Regions from separate parts of the Shewanella sp. H8 genome, predicted to be linked through region 2. Evidence: predicted binding sites of a transcription regulator. Region 2 holds the regulator's gene; the other holds the start of a gene.
What was found. The regulator sigma-54, encoded in region 2, starts transcription at its own class of promoters, with help from an activator protein. The targets are predictions, from matches to a motif close to GTTGGCACGNNNNTNGNNT.

Region 1 (7,929 bases), 770 kb from region 2:
TGCACCACCAGTACCGAGTGCCTCAGTGGTAATCGTAGCTGGGTCACTGCCAGTATAAGTACCAGTAGAGTTAAATTTCAGCACTGCACCAGACCATGTACCAACGCCGCTTGGGTTAGTAGCTGATGCGGTACCAGCACCATCAACGGTACCATCACCATCGATATCCGTATCATAACTACCAGCACCAGTTGCAACATCAACTGGCTCACCATCTACCGCATAAAAAGCAACCCAGTTACTTTCACCTGTATATGAACCTGCGGTAGGTTTAATAAAGTAGGTGGTCATAATATGTGATTCACCTAATGAATCATAAATGGTTACTGAAGTAGAGTTGTTGAATGTATCAGAATCATCCGGATCAAAACTAGCTGGGTCTAATGCATCTTCACCCACATTAAGGTTCATCTGCAAGCCAACACTTTCTGTTTGCACTGGGCTACCGGCAGTATCCGGAATTTGGATCGGATCTGTGGTTGTTAAACTCACCGATGTGGAGTTACCATCGTCATCCACAGGGAACCCTTGTAAAAAATTACCCGCAGAATCAACCATATAATTATCTGAATCAACTTTAAATGCACCGGCTCTAGTATAAGATAGATCCTGTGTATCTAAATCTGATGAAGTAACAAAAAATCCGCTACCACTTATCGCCATATCCAGCGAGTTACTGGTAAATTGTAAACTACCTTGATGAAACTGTTGGGCAACTTGCGTAGTGGTAACACCACCACCCACTGTTGTTTTACTGTTTGCAAAAATTGAATTTGCATACACATCAGCAAACTCTGCACGAGATTCTTTAAAACCGACGGTATTCACGTTAGCGATATTATTCGCGGTAGTATTTAAGTCTTTTTGCGCGGCAGCGATACCACTGAGTGCGATGTTAAATGACATAGTTCACCTCTCACAATTAATTCATTTATAAATACGACCAATAATCTATTGTTGGTCATACTCTATGTTTCGGATACTGCGAGTACGTCAGACAACTTAATTCCGCCTACTCCACGCAAATTCAAAATGGCTCCTGTTGCCGTTGTGCCTAAAGACACGCTGGCAACATGGGCATAAGTCGATACCGCTAAATCTTCCGATGTTCCATCCACCTTACCGCTGGCCTTAATGGCATAATTACCTGCTTCAACAGGTTCGCCATTTTTATCTAAACCATCCCAAGTGACATCAACATTGCCGCCTTCACTGCCATCAACAGTAAAACTCTTAATAAGCTGGCCGGATTCATCTTCCACCCTAACCGTAATAGACTCGATTGCCGATGGTGTACTGATCACAGCTTTAATCTCAGGGCTTTCAGTAGATATAGCGCCAGTATCAGAAGGAATAAGCACTTTACGTCCAACTAAACTTGAAGCTTGTAATGCTTGGCTTGAGCTCATGACAGTATTAAGGTTAAGAATTTCATCATTAAGATTTGAAATACCATCGACTGTCGAGAATGATGCCATTTGCGCAATCATTTGGTCATTGTCAACGGGCTCAAATGGATCCTGCATTGACAACTGTTGACTAAGTAAAGCAAAAAAATCCTCTTGCTTTAACATCTGATCATTAGCTTCAGGTATCGCACTTTCTTCTGGTAGACGGATGCTATCTAGAAAAACATTACCTGTTGTAGTCGTCGTTGTATTTGTCTGTACCGAACTTTTCGTTGCAGCACTTGTGTTAGAAGCACTACTGGACTGTTGCGGTAAAGACTGACTGTAAGCATTAACGAGGCTCATTGTTACCTCCTTGAATAATCATACTATTTACCCATCCTTAGTGTTTGTTGCAACATAGTCTTAGTCGCATCAGCCACTTGAACATTCATTTGATAAGAGCGTGATGCAGAAATCATATCTGCCATTTCTTCCATTACATTAACATTGGGTTTGTAGATAAACCCCTCATTATCTGCCATTGGATGGTCTGGTGAATATTCTTTTTGCAATGGTTTGTCACTTTCGACAATGCCTTTAACAGTGACTCCTGGTGAGTCATTTTGCTGGCTATTGGCTTTCATTAATTCGGCTTCAAAAACGGGATGACGTGCACGATAGGTTTTATCTACGCTACTCGACACAGAATCTGCATTGGCAATATTACTGGCGGTGGTGTTCAACCGTACAGACTGCGCAGACATACCCGAGCCAGATACATTTAAAATATTAAATAAACTCATAATTAATCACCCCGCAATGCTTTAGTCATGCCAGAAAATTTACTTTCAAGAAACCCTAATGACATTTGATATTCCAGCGCATTTTGCATAAATGCTGCTTGCTCTTTTTGCGTGTCGACAGTATTACCATCACCGGTATCGGCTTGAGTAGGTACACGATATTGAACATGTTGTTGGCTTAATGCCGTTAAATCGAAATGTTTATCTGTGGTTTTACTCATACTCAAGCCCTTCTGATGTGAGCTTGCCGCTTGCATCGCAGAAGCAAAATCAACATCTTTAGCTTTATAATGAGGAGTATTGGCATTGGCGATATTACTTGAAATAACTTCTGCTCTTTGAGCTCTTACGCCCAACGAGTATTGGTGAACACCTAATGCATTATCGAAATTAATCGCCATAAAATTGCCTCCATCAGCTAACTGATAGGAATAAAGCAAAGGTTATGCCAATAATTAATTTTTTACGAATAAAAAGATAAAAACAAACATACCGACGAATGCCGGCATGATAATTAGGTTAAGCTATTATTTTAACTACACTTTCTTTTGATAATAAATACCAGGGTTACAACGAACCATATTAAATTCATCGCTCAAACCCGCAAGAGATTCTGACGCACCTAAAAATAAAATCCCTTTTGGATTAAGTGCGGCAGCAAATTGCCGCAAAATTTTAGCTTTTGCCTCTGGCCCAAAATAAATCAATACATTACGGCAAAAGATAATATCGTACTTGCCTAATAGACTATAGTTTTCAAGGAGATTGTGGGCCCTAAAATTAACTAAACGCTTAACATTATCTTTCACTTTCATATTGCCTGACGGCAAGGTATCAAAAAACTGACGTTTACGTTCTTCAGACAAACCGCGAGCTAGGGCTAAACCATCATATTCAGCATTCTTGCAGCGGTCTAACATTGAAGGTGATAAATCAGTTGCCTGGATAGCAGCCCCCCCAGGTAAAGCGCCAGGTTTACGTTGCTGATACTCCAACACAGTCATGGCTAAAGAATAAGGTTCTTGCCCAGAAGAGCACGCCGCCGACCATATTTTCAATGGTCGACCAAGCTTACTGTACTCAGGTAACAGAGTATTGTGCAGTAATTCAAATGGATAACGGTCTCGAAACCATAAGGTTTCATTTGTCGTCATTGCATCTATCACTTCAGCGCGTAATTGACGTTCTGTCGGTTTCATTGACTTTTTAACCACCTCAGATAAAGAAGGTAAATTATACTTTCCCATCAGTGGAGCTAAACGACTGCGCACTAAATATTGTTTATTCTCACCTAACACAATACCGCTATGCTGTTCTAAAAACAGCCTAAATTGATTGTACTCTGCTTCAGCAAGTGATTTATCTGTCACATTATCTTCCTAAATATACGAGCTTATGAGATAAAATATCAATATTGGCTTTATAAGCTCAAATGTTTGTTAACCGCTGCGGCTAATTCATCAGGGTTAAACTTGGCAATAAAGTCGTTAGCCCCTACTTTCTCTACCATTGCTTGGTTAAACACACCACTTAATGATGTATGCAATACTACTTTTATGTTCTTTAATTTTGGATCATCGCGAATTTCTGCAGTTAGTGTATAACCATCCATTTCTGGCATTTCAATATCAGAAATAATAAGCGGGATTTCAACAGATACATCATCCATTTCAGTCGCTATACTTTTCAGTTTAAGTAACGCTTCCTTACCATCTTTGGCTGTATCAATTTGTAGATTTAAGGACTCTAATGAGCGAATAATTTGTTTACGAGCCACTGTTGAATCATCAATAACCATAATATGATAATGTTGATCTCTATCAATGGTTAATGTTTCATTGACCTCTTTACTGATCGAAGTCTTAACCGGTGAAATTTCATCGAGAATTTTTTCAACATCTAAAATCTCAACCAACTCACCTTCTATTTCAGTGACAGCCGTTAAATATGATGAACGACCAGAACCTTGTGGAGGAGGCATAATCGCTTCCCAGTTCATGTTGATAATACGTTCAACAGAACTCACTAAAAAGCCTTGAACGCTTCGGTTATATTCTGAAATGATAATAAAACAATTTTCGGTCGATGTCAGCGGACGTCCGCCTGTTGCCGCACTTAAATCGATAACAGAAATGGTTGCACCACGAATATGAGCAACACCTTTAACAAAACGGTTTAATTTAGGTAACGTTGTCAGTGGTGGGCATTGCAATACCTCTTTCACTTTAAACACGTTAATCCCAAATCTTTGGCGGCCATTAAGCCTAAACAATAGCAACTCTAGTCTGTTTTGCCCGACAAGTTGAGTACGTTTATTTACTGATTCTAAAATGCTCGACATAAAACAGCCTTGTAGTTAACGGTCACCCAAAAGGATAAATTGTGCTTTGAAATTATAGTAAACCTAGGTTTAACATAATACGGTTAATATATCTCGCTACTGATGACAAGTTCAACTTGAGTATAAACTATCACCAACCTAGCGAATACTTATCAATTGATCGAATTTAAAAGTGGGCATGTAATTTGCTTTAAATAGCATTGACTCATACTCACCATAAACCGACACTTTTTTGACGAAAGGATAATGCTATTATCATATCCTTAGACCTTTTATTCTTAACTTCTTACATATGCCGAGATAACTCGCATATTTTTCGTTTTTCAAAGTATAGGTGTATTCTGGCGAAACAAGCTAGTATCTTCATTATGAAAGTATTTTTTTTATGTTTTTTGTGCTCAATAACCTTTTTTTCGCCAGTATTTGCTAGTGAAGAGATAGTAACACCTACATTATCGACCATTTACGCATTAGCTAAAGAGACTGTCGCCAAAAAAATTGAGGCTGACTCAAAAGCCAAAATCCAAATTACCCCACAAAATCTTGAAGGTAGAATAAATCCGCCGCGATGTTATCCACCTATCAATGTAGAACTTGCCAGTGAGAGAGCTATTAGCCGTAATAATATGGTAAAAATAAGCTGCGATAGTCCTGACTATGACTACCCATGGCAAATGTACATCTCAGTTCGAGTTGAAATAAAATATCCAGTCGTAGTCGCTAATCAGTTACTTTCTAAAGATCAAATCATTGATCAACATCGCTTACAGGTAATGTACGTTGACCAATATAATTTAAAAGGCCAATATTTTTCTAATACGTCTACATTAATCGGTTCACGAGTGAAGCGTCGTGTTAGCAAAGACTCGCCAATAACTACTAATAATCTGTGTTTTGTTTGCAAAGGTGACAATGTTTCTATTTATGCAAAAACCGCTAATGTTCAAATCAAAACCCTTGGAGAAGCATTGCGAGACGGTAACATTGGTGAAGTGATCAGAGTCAAAAATAGTAATACAGAGAAACAATTTGATGCAGTGGTAATTGGCGTTGGCGAAGTTGAAGTAAGAATGTAAAATAAAGCTAAAGTTTTTTCCTGGGGTGTCGATAGCCTGTTTGGAAAACCTGATTCATTACGCTGGAGCCTCCCATGGCAATTGACATTAAGCATAACACTACTAACAATACACAAATGCGCACTGCTCGTGATATGCAGTCTGCTTCGCAATCTAATACGACTGCAGCACCAAAATCAGCTGCACCAGTTAAAACAGATTCCGTAAGCATTACCTCTCAAGCTCAACAGCTTCAGAGCGCGCAAACTAAAATGGCATCGTTACCGGAAGTCGACCAAAAAAAGGTCGCAGAAATAAAGCAAGCTATCTCTGAAGGACGCTATAAAGTCGATCCAGAAAAGCTAGCCGCGAATATTGCTAGTTTTGAAGCAGAGCTAGGCAGTTTATCGTTTAATAAAGAGTAACCGTTAAACGTTACTCTTTAATTTGTTTTAACGACACAGAGACAATAGGTGCAACCTTGCATTATAGTGAAGTGTTAGTTAAGAAAACCTAAGAGTAATTTATGACCGTACTAAATGAACAGCTAAATGAACAGCCAAATGGACTGCTTCACGATGAACTTCGTGAGTTATTAGACAGCCAGAATAAGACGTTAGTACAGCTAAGGCAGCTTATTTCCGAAGAAAAATCGGCATTATCTAAACAAGATGCAGACAAACTGTTAGCACTTTCTAAAGACAAAACTCAATGTTTATTCAACATGAAAACTACTGACGAAAAATTAGCAAATCATCCTCAGCACACTCTCCTTTCCACCGATCCAGAGTTAATCGCAAAAGTTGCACAAGCTAGAACTATTCTTGCAGAATGCAAAGATATAAACAGCCAAAATGCCAGTTTAATTGAGCTAAATATTGCCAGTCTCAATCGATTTGCCCAAGCACTGCAAGCCAGCCGTAATGCATCAAGTTTAACCTATAATGGCAAAGGTAAAACCTCTACTATTTCGACGCTTGGTAATGACTTTTCAGCTTAATTTGTCAGCCGAATACTTATCAATTAGCACTGCGACCTCACTAGTCGCCCTTCATTACTGTTGTAACATGCTAAAAGCCTAGAATCTAGGACGCTTCGCGGCTAGATACTATACAATCTTAGCAGCGTAGCGACACTAGTTAGAGGCTTTCCCTAGCATTGCTTCACGTAAACTTTGTTGTGCAGCCCCTTCGCCTAACCAAATCTTAAGTAATGCCTGACGAAAAGCCTCACCCACTATCTCACCCTGAACCTGACCATTTTTTATGCTGGTCACGCCCTTACCTTTTTGAGTAACAAAAGTAAATTGATCACCTTCAACAATTTCATCAGCAAATAGCTGTGTAAAATGTTCAATGTCTTTGGCAATAAAATGCGTGTCATTGTCGGTAGCGGAATCAAATCCTTCTGTTATGCCGTTACGCATTTTATTTGAAGAGATCATTCCAGAAGTGATGGTTAACTGGATCACAGCAATAGGCTGTGCCAGTACATCATCTAAGGTTTGCACTTTTTTAGGTAAGTACAAACTACCCACATATAAATCCATGAAAAACTTACTGCGCACCCCTGCACCATTCAATACTAATGGTTGCTCTGCTGCAGTCATTTGTTCTGCTACATCAACATCTGCAATTGTGCTAGCTTGTGCCAACAAAGGCAGCATTAACGATAAGCTCAAACCAATTGAAGCTAATAATTTCATATAAACTCTCTAAAAAAGCTGTAAAAAAACGGCAACAATATCGGCCATTGAGTCAACAACCGTAACGTAGGTTTGATTAATTAACCGCGAACGCCTAATTTATATTGGCCATTCTGTAGAAACATCAATGCTTGCTTGTGCTTTGGCGAGATAAGAATTGGACCATCATCAAAAAATAAAAAGCACTTCCAATTACGCACAAACACATCCCAACGCGTTTCAACTATTTGGTACTTTTCATAACAAAAATACACCACAGCATCTGCAGGCCACTGAATATGTTCAATTATTGCTTCTGGCATCGCATTATCATGAGAGTCCCACGCAGCTTGCCAGTGCTCAGTTGCCGTCCAGGCATCTTGCTTCGCTGGCCAGTCACCCTTTTCGAATAATTCTGCGCGACTGCTCTTATTGCTTATCCACTTATCCCACACTTCCATGGCACTTTTATCGGTCAATGGCTTAATCAGCGCCTTATCATCATCTGATACAGGCAAATCTTTATGGTTAAAAATCCACTTACGCTTATAAAGATCAAACGGAATATATGAATATGACAAACAATTGCTCCTAGCAACAAAAAATGAAACACAATTATAGCGCTAAAGCTGATCAGACTGCGATAGCGAGGCTG
Region 2 (7,929 bases):
TACTAACTTGGCGTTCAAGTTTGATCATTGATTCGATCCTATTTTCACTTAGCTGTTACTGCCATTTAAATCCAATTCTCTGTGGCGAACATTCACTGTATGTTTACTGCCTTGTCTAAATCGTTTTGCCAATTGATCGACAATATACACTGAGCGATGTTGACCACCAGTACAGCCAATGGCGATAGTAAGGTAGCTGCGATTGTTACGTTCTAGGTGAGGCATCCAAGTTTCGAATAGGTTTTCAATTTGCCAGATAAACTTATTAACTAATGGCTGGCGCCCTAAAAACTCTTGTACAGGTTCGTCTAAACCAGTAAATGGACGCAGCTCTATTTCCCAGTGTGGGTTGGGCAAAAAGCGTACATCAAACATAAAGTCCGCTTCTGTCGGCATTCCGTGTTTAAAGCCAAAAGATTCAAAGTTAATCACTAACTCTTTATCAACACTGCCTAATAATATTTGCCTAACCTGGTCACTTAATTCGTAAATATTCAGTGCTGATGTATCAATATAATGGTCAACAATTTTTGCGATTGGTTCAAGTAAGCGTCCTTCTAGTTTGATCGCTTCTTGCAGTGAAATATGATTTTTAGATAGCGGATGTAATCGACGAGTTTCACTATAACGTTTGAGTAGAACTTTATCATTGGAGTTTAAAAAGAAGCTGATAATTTCAGTGTCGTGCTCAAGCAGGGCTAATTGATTTTGAAGCACTTTACTTTGCTCATCAATGTTGCGTACATCAACACTGATTGCCACTAAATCATTACTACCTTTGAGCTGTGCTAATAATGTGCCAATAAGAGCTAAAGGCAAATTATCAACACAATAATATCCTAGGTCTTCCAATACTCTTAAGGCTACTGATTTTCCTGAGCCTGAACGTCCTGATACTATGACAAGTTTCATGCAGTGATAACCTGATAAAGTTCTGTTGAGTCGTGAGTTTTACGAAGCTGTTTCAATATTTGCTTGTCACTTAGTTTTTGGGCCATGTTCGATAACGTGCTTAAGTGTTCTTGGCACTGATCTGCCGGCACTAATAAAGCAAATAACAGATCAACTGGTTGGTTATCGATTGCATCAAAGGCAATGGGTTCTTCACACTTAATAAATATGGCAATGGGCTGATCGATAGACGTCAATCGACCATGAGGTATCGCGATGCCATTTCCTATACCTGTGCTACCCACTTTCTCTCTCGCTAAAAGGCTTTCAAAAACCTCTTGCGAAGATAGGGGTGGGTACTGGGCAGCGACTAAGTTGCTGATGAGTTCCAGTACTTTTTTCTTACTGCCCGGGGTGGCACAGGTAGTGCACTCCGGTCGCAGAATGGTACAAAGTTCCATCGTTAGTGTTGTGTATACTTCTGTTGGTGTTTAATTACCTGACGGTTGAGCTTATCGATCAGGGCGTCTATTGCAGTATACATATCAGTACATTCTGACATGGCAAACATCACTATGCCATCTGTGATTTTACTGGCTTTTGATCTTTGTTGTAACTTTTATACATTGAGCGCAACGTTTGCATTATGGCTCTGATCGGAGTGTCGTTCAAGCTTTGAAAATTTATCATGAATATATTCCGTTGCCTTGTAGGTTATAAACTCTTACGTTGGTTAGACGGTGGAATCATCATTGCTTCACGATATTTTGCAATGGTACGACGAGCAACGTTTATGCCCTGTTCAGCCAGAAGTTGGGCCATTTTACTGTCACTCAGCGGTTTTTGCTGGTTTTCTGCAGCAACTAATTTTTTGATAAAAGCACGAATTGCAGTAGATGAACATTCACCGCCATCGTCAGTGCTGACATGGCTAGAGAAGAAGTATTTTAGTTCAAACAGTCCTCGTGGGGTGTGCATGTATTTTTGGGTAGTCACCCGTGAAATGGTTGATTCATGCATTTCTACAGCTTCAGCGATATCATTTAATACCATTGGTTTCATGGCTTCTTCGCCATATTCAAAGAAACCTTGTTGAAATTGTACAATGCAATTGGCCACTTTGAGTAATGTGTCGTTACGGCTTTCAATACTTTTAATAAACCATTTAGCTTCTTGCAAGTGGCCTCGAATAAATTGACTATCCGACGGATTTTTACTGCTTCGCGCCATGGCGGCGTATTGTTGATTAACGCCAATTTTTGGCATGTTGTCAGGATTTAACTCTACAACCCATCGGCCATTTTTCTTTAGTACCGTAACATCGGGTATGACGTATTCGTCATCTACGGCAGTAATTAATAAACCTGGACGAGGATTAAGTGACTGGATTAGGGTGATAGCGTCACGCAACTCGTTTTCTTTTAGCTTTGTTTTACGCATTAACAATCTAAAATCACGCCCGGCAATTAAATCTAAATAGTCTTTAATCAGCAGACGAGCATTATCAATATGGGGGGTTGTGTTGGCATATTGCGCTAATTGGATGAATAAGCACTCGCTTAAATCTCTAGCCGCTACACCAACAGGATCAAAGTGTTGAATGCGCTTTAATACGGCTTCAACTTCATCTAGTTCAACGGTTTCATCGCCCATTGCTTCGAGAATATCTTCGGTACTTTGGGTTAAATAACCTTGTTCATCAACAGCATCAATGATAGCGGTGGCAATTGCTAAATCGGTCTCAGAAAAGGGAGTAAGATTTTTTTGCCATTCTAAATGCTCATACAGACCTTCGGTGGTTTCACCTTGGAATGGCATGTCATCGTCGCGCATGCTCGCACTGCCTGAACCTGACATTGGGGAGGCGGTATACACTTCGTCCCATGTCGTATCCATGGCTAGATCATCCATGGTTTCTTTGGTTATAGACTCTGCAGTGTCAACTGTAGAGGTGTCTTTTTCTTTATTAACGCTGCTGTTGTCACTAAAGTCGGTATCAGCTTGGTCTCGATTTTCTTTTGCGGAGTTTTTTGCTTCTGAAAACTCATCTTCTATTTCAAGCAATGGGTTTGAATCCAATGCTTGTTGGATTTCTTGCTGTAGCTCCAATGACGATAATTGCAGTAAGCGAATAGCCTGCTGCAATTGTGGGGTCATGGTTAAGTGTTGACCCATTTTTAGTTGGAGTGACGCTTTCATTTACCGCTTATCCCTAGATGATTTCCATAAAAATGACAATCTAAAATACTGTATTGATTGTTACATACATCAATGACATTTAACGTTATTTAGTTAACGTTCAACAAAACGAGTTAGATAGTTTAAAAGACCCGTAACTTAACTATAGCTTGAATTGTTCACCTAAGTACACAGCTCGAACTTGTTGATTGCTCAATACTTCATCAGGTGTACCTTCAGCAATTAAATTACCTTGGCTAACAATATAGGCCCGCTCGCAAACATCTAACGTTTCACGAACATTATGGTCGGTAATTAATACCCCTAAACCGCGACTTTTCAGTTGTTGGATAATTTTTTTAATATCAATAACTGAAATAGGATCAACACCAGCAAAGGGTTCATCGAGTAAAATAAATTTTGGATTAGCAGCTAATGCGCGTGCAATCTCAACGCGACGACGTTCTCCACCCGACAACGACATGCCTTGATTATCGCGAATGTGGGTAATGTGGAATTCTTCTAGCAAATGCTCAAGTTGTTCAATTCGTTGGTCGTTGTTGAGCTCTTTGCGAGTTTGCAACACGGCCATAATATTGTCGTGTACAGTGAGCTTACGAAAAATGCTGGCTTCTTGCGGTAAATAACCAATACCTTTACGGGCTCGAAGATGCATTGGATCGGCGGTGAGATCGTCATTATCAATTAAGATCCGACCTTTATCGCTTTTTACTAAGCCGACAACCATATAAAATGTGGTTGTTTTACCCGCCCCATTAGGGCCTAAAAGACCCACTATCTGGCCAGTTTTAACCGTTAAACTAACATCTTTAACAACTTGACGAGCTTTATAGCTTTTAGCTAAATTTTCAGCGGTTAAGGTTATTTGGGTCATTGTTTGTTCTGCTTGTTAACAGGGATTTCAGGGAGTTTTTGCTTCGGCGCGGTTTCATCTTGGAAGTTTTCAGGTTGAATAATCGTGATGACCCGATCTTGTCCCTTACCTGTACTTTCAGCTATCAACTCTTGTGCATTGATATTGTACTTAATTTTGTTACCAGTAACTTGGCTTCCTGATTGCTCAAGCTTGGCATTGCCTATTAATGTGAGCGTGGTGCTGGCAAGATCATAAGTAATTTCGTCGGCACTGGCGGTACCTATTTGGCCGTCATCTAATTCTTGTGAAAACGTTGCCGGCGAACCAGTGGCGATAAGTCTTTTACTGGTGCTGTTTTCGGGGGTAAATGCCCGCAGCTGATCAGCATTGATATTAATCGAGCCTTGAACAATGGTAACCGGGCCATTAAAGACAATTTGATTGTTTTTAATGTCGGCAGACTGGCTTACTGCGGCAATTTTTAACTCCTGCATAAGATCACCTTGTTTAGCCATGGCAGGCAAACTCAGTAGGCAAAGTATGCTACTTAATAACATAACATTGGCGCGAGTGTGGAGACGATTAATGTGGCTCATATTTCCCTTCTACCTGGCTGAGTAGCGATAATTTTTGCGAATTCAAGTCTGCATGTAGGCCTAAGCCTTGAATAATAAACCCTTTTCCTTTGATATACACCATCTCCTGCGAGGTACCTATCATAGTGGTTAAATCCACAGTAATGGCTTGGGTGCTCAGTGATTGTAGGGGTTCTTCTATATCAATAGCATCAATAATAACATTATTTTCTAATATTACTTTGCTGGTATTTTTATTTAATCGTCCTCGGTCTGCACTTAATTGCCACTGTGCTTTACCATTTTCAGGATAAATGAGGTAGATAGGTTTGGTAAAGTGAGTGACGTCAGTAGAAGCATAATGTTCCATGTGCTCGGCACTGACTCGACTTTCTACAAAACCGAGTTGATTAAATTCAGTGGTTTGAAGGTTATTTGCAATAAAATCTGGACGCTCAATTCCGCGAACTTTCACGGCCTCCATTTCACTGCGCTTTATTTGTGCTTGCCAGTATAGTATTAAAGCAAGGCCAAAAAAAACTACAATACCTAGCGTGACTCTATTCATATACTCATACCATGAGCAGTGGCAAATTTATCTTGGCTTAATAGTAATAAGTCGGTCAGTTCACGTAGTGCACCGTGTCCGCCATTTAGGGTCGTTGTCATATGGCATTGTTGTTTTACAAACGGATGGCCATCACCGACACATACTGCTAGTCCTACGGCTTTCATCACGGGAAGATCAACCATGTCATCACCAATGTAAGCGACTTCGTCGGCGCTCACATTATACAAAGACATAAGTTGCTCAAAAGGTTCGGATTTATTGTCAATCCCCTGGTAAATATGCGTAATACCTAATGCCGTCATGCGGTTTTCTACTATTTTGGATTTACGCCCAGTGATCACAGCTACATGAAATCCACTTGTGATGATAGAACGCACTCCGTAGCCATCGCGAGTATGAAAGGCTTTCAGTTCTTCGCCAGCATTACTGAGGTAAATACGGCCATCGGAAAATACACCGTCGACGTCACAGATTAATAGTTTAATTTTTTGAGCGCGTAACCACACATCATTACTGATGGGACCGTATAATCCTTGGCGAAACGAGGTTGATTCTGACATGATTAAATGACTCCAGCTTTAACCATATCGAGCATATTTAATGCCCCGATCGGTTGGTGTTTTTCATTGACGACAATCAATCCGTTGATGCTTTTTTCATCCATAATTTGCAGTGCTTGTGCAGCTAAAATACCAGCAGGACTGGTCACACAGTTTTTGGTCATTACGTGTGCTATCGGAGTGGTTCTCAGGTTCACTTCTGCATCGATGACACGACGTAAATCTCCATCGGTAAATATACCCACTAGCTTATTATCATTATCGACGACTGCGGTCATGCCAAGACCTTTTTTGGATATTTCGTAAAGTGCTTCAGTAATACAAATATCATTATGGACTATGGGTAAATCATCACCTTTATGCATGACATCATCTACTTTCAACAATAATTTTCTTCCCAAAGAACCGCCTGGATGTGACAAGGCAAAATCATCACGAGTAAATCCTTTTGCTTGCAATAATGCAATGGCTAATGCATCACCCATTGCTAACGTTGCAGTGGTACTTGAGGTTGGTGCTAATCCAAGTGGACAAGCTTCTTCTTGAACCTGAATACATAAATGGATTTTGGATAAACGCGCCATGTTGGAGTCTGGCTTGCCCGTTACCGCAATAACCGGAACCCCCATGCGCTGTATCACAGGCATCAAGGTGAGTATTTCACTTGATTCACCAGAATTGGAAATGGCGAGCACAATGTCATTTTTTGCTAATGCGCCCAAATCACCATGACTGGCTTCTCCTGGGTGTACAAAAAATGCCGGTGTACCAGTACTGGCAAAAGTTGCTGATATTTTATTACCGATATGACCCGATTTCCCCATCCCCATAACAATGACTTTGCCATTGCACTGTAGGATGAGTTCACACGCTTGGCCAAACTCAACTGAGTCCACGTATTGATATAAATTATCTAAAGCAGCTTTTTCAATATCAATGACTTTACGGCCCCATTGACGAAATTGAGTTTGATTTACCATGTGAATCTCTCTTTTAACTTAATACTTTACCTTAATGCTCCAATCTAATGAGATTGAAATACAACAATTTGGTACGCAATAAAGGTGATTAATAATAGTGCACCATGCCAACGGGTTAGTTGTTGTTTGGCACCACTAGATAATACTAAAACGGCTAATGCAGTACTGGTACCTAAGACCATATAGAAGTCTCTTCCACTGGCTGAGGCATCTATTTCACCAGGGGAAATTAACCCTGGCAGTGCCAACACTGCAAGAATATTAAATAAGTTGGATCCAACAATATTACCAATGACGAGGTCGTCTTCTTTTTTTAGCACCCCAGCAATACAGGCTGCTAATTCTGGAAGGCTTGTTCCCACTGCAATAATGGTTAGGCCGATGACCAGATCAGATAACCCATAAAACGTTGCAATACCCACAGCGCCATCTACCATCCAACTGGCTGAAACCGGGAGTAATATAATACCGACAGTTAGCCAAATGATAGCATGAAAGGTTGGAACATTTTTAGGGATCTCAGATTCAAGTTCTGTATCTAAGTTATCGGGTGTTTTATCTTTAATCGCTTGCCATATGAAATATCCCATTAGCAGAAAAAGTAACACGATGAGCATGCTACCTTCTGTACGCGTGAGCACGCCATCATGTAAGGTGTAACCAGCGAAAACTGTGGCCGCTAGCATAAGTGGTATTTCACGTTTTAAGGTTTTTGATCCTACGCCAATAGCCCCAAATAAGGCCGTTAATCCTAGAATTAAAGTAATGTTTGCAATGTTGGAGCCCAACACGTTACCAATAGCGGTATCACGCATGCCATCCATTGATGCGGTTGCGGCGACAAACATTTCGGGGGCAGAGCTGCCCATTGCAACAATAGTCAGTCCAATTAACATAGGCGGCAAGCCTAAATTGCGTGCAAAAGCGGCTGCGCCGTAAACAAATCTATCTGCACTCCAAACTAAAATAGCAAGGCCAACAATTAACATTAGGATATTAACTAGCATGTGATTCCGATTGTGGTCATTAATTGCTGAGTATTTTCGCTGGATTTTTATCAAATTGAAAGCATTGAGCAGTAATTGTTCTTGTAATGATATGTCGTTACATGGATATAGTTGTCGCTTAATCGACAATTACAGTACAATTTGCGCTTCAACTTAATTCAAGGAAGGCTGTTATCTCCTCAACGCCAATGTCTGATATGAGTAAATCAAATGAAAAACCTTTGGTAGAGGTTAACCATATGGCCTTTAGCCATGGTTCCCGTGTGATATTTAAAGATATTTCTTTATCG

Region 1: a site for sigma-54 is predicted at 4,708-4,726, ahead of flgA (flagellar basal body P-ring formation chaperone FlgA). Genes of this name have one in related genera too.

What each region holds. Positions count from the first base shown of each region.
Region 1 covers NZ_CP157213.1:3,040,919-3,048,847, forward strand. The annotation lists gene flgE (flagellar hook protein FlgE) at 1-906, opposite strand, end outside; gene flgD (flagellar hook assembly protein FlgD) at 969-1,754, opposite strand; gene flgC (flagellar basal body rod protein FlgC) at 1,778-2,194, opposite strand; gene flgB (flagellar basal body rod protein FlgB) at 2,197-2,595, opposite strand; gene ABIS04_RS13170 (protein-glutamate O-methyltransferase CheR) at 2,731-3,564, opposite strand; gene ABIS04_RS13175 (chemotaxis protein CheV) at 3,615-4,535, opposite strand; gene flgA (flagellar basal body P-ring formation chaperone FlgA) at 4,904-5,611, shown strand; gene flgM (flagellar biosynthesis anti-sigma factor FlgM) at 5,686-6,015, shown strand; gene ABIS04_RS13190 (flagellar protein FlgN) at 6,117-6,590, shown strand; gene ABIS04_RS13195 (chalcone isomerase family protein) at 6,726-7,295, opposite strand; gene ABIS04_RS13200 (DUF2947 domain-containing protein) at 7,376-7,855, opposite strand.
Region 2 covers NZ_CP157213.1:3,809,614-3,817,542, reverse strand. The annotation lists gene ABIS04_RS16645 (HPr family phosphocarrier protein) at 1-28, opposite strand, end outside; gene rapZ (RNase adapter RapZ) at 49-912, opposite strand; gene ptsN (PTS IIA-like nitrogen regulatory protein PtsN) at 909-1,352, opposite strand; partial or broken gene hpf (ribosome hibernation-promoting factor, HPF/YfiA family) at 1,355-1,609, opposite strand; gene ABIS04_RS16625 (RNA polymerase factor sigma-54) at 1,606-3,090, opposite strand; gene lptB (LPS export ABC transporter ATP-binding protein) at 3,233-3,964, opposite strand; gene lptA (lipopolysaccharide transport periplasmic protein LptA) at 3,961-4,542, opposite strand; gene lptC (LPS export ABC transporter periplasmic protein LptC) at 4,529-5,089, opposite strand; gene kdsC (3-deoxy-manno-octulosonate-8-phosphatase KdsC) at 5,086-5,652, opposite strand; gene ABIS04_RS16600 (KpsF/GutQ family sugar-phosphate isomerase) at 5,655-6,632, opposite strand; gene ABIS04_RS16595 (calcium/sodium antiporter) at 6,677-7,639, opposite strand; gene ABIS04_RS16590 (ATP-binding cassette domain-containing protein) at 7,828-7,929, shown strand, end outside.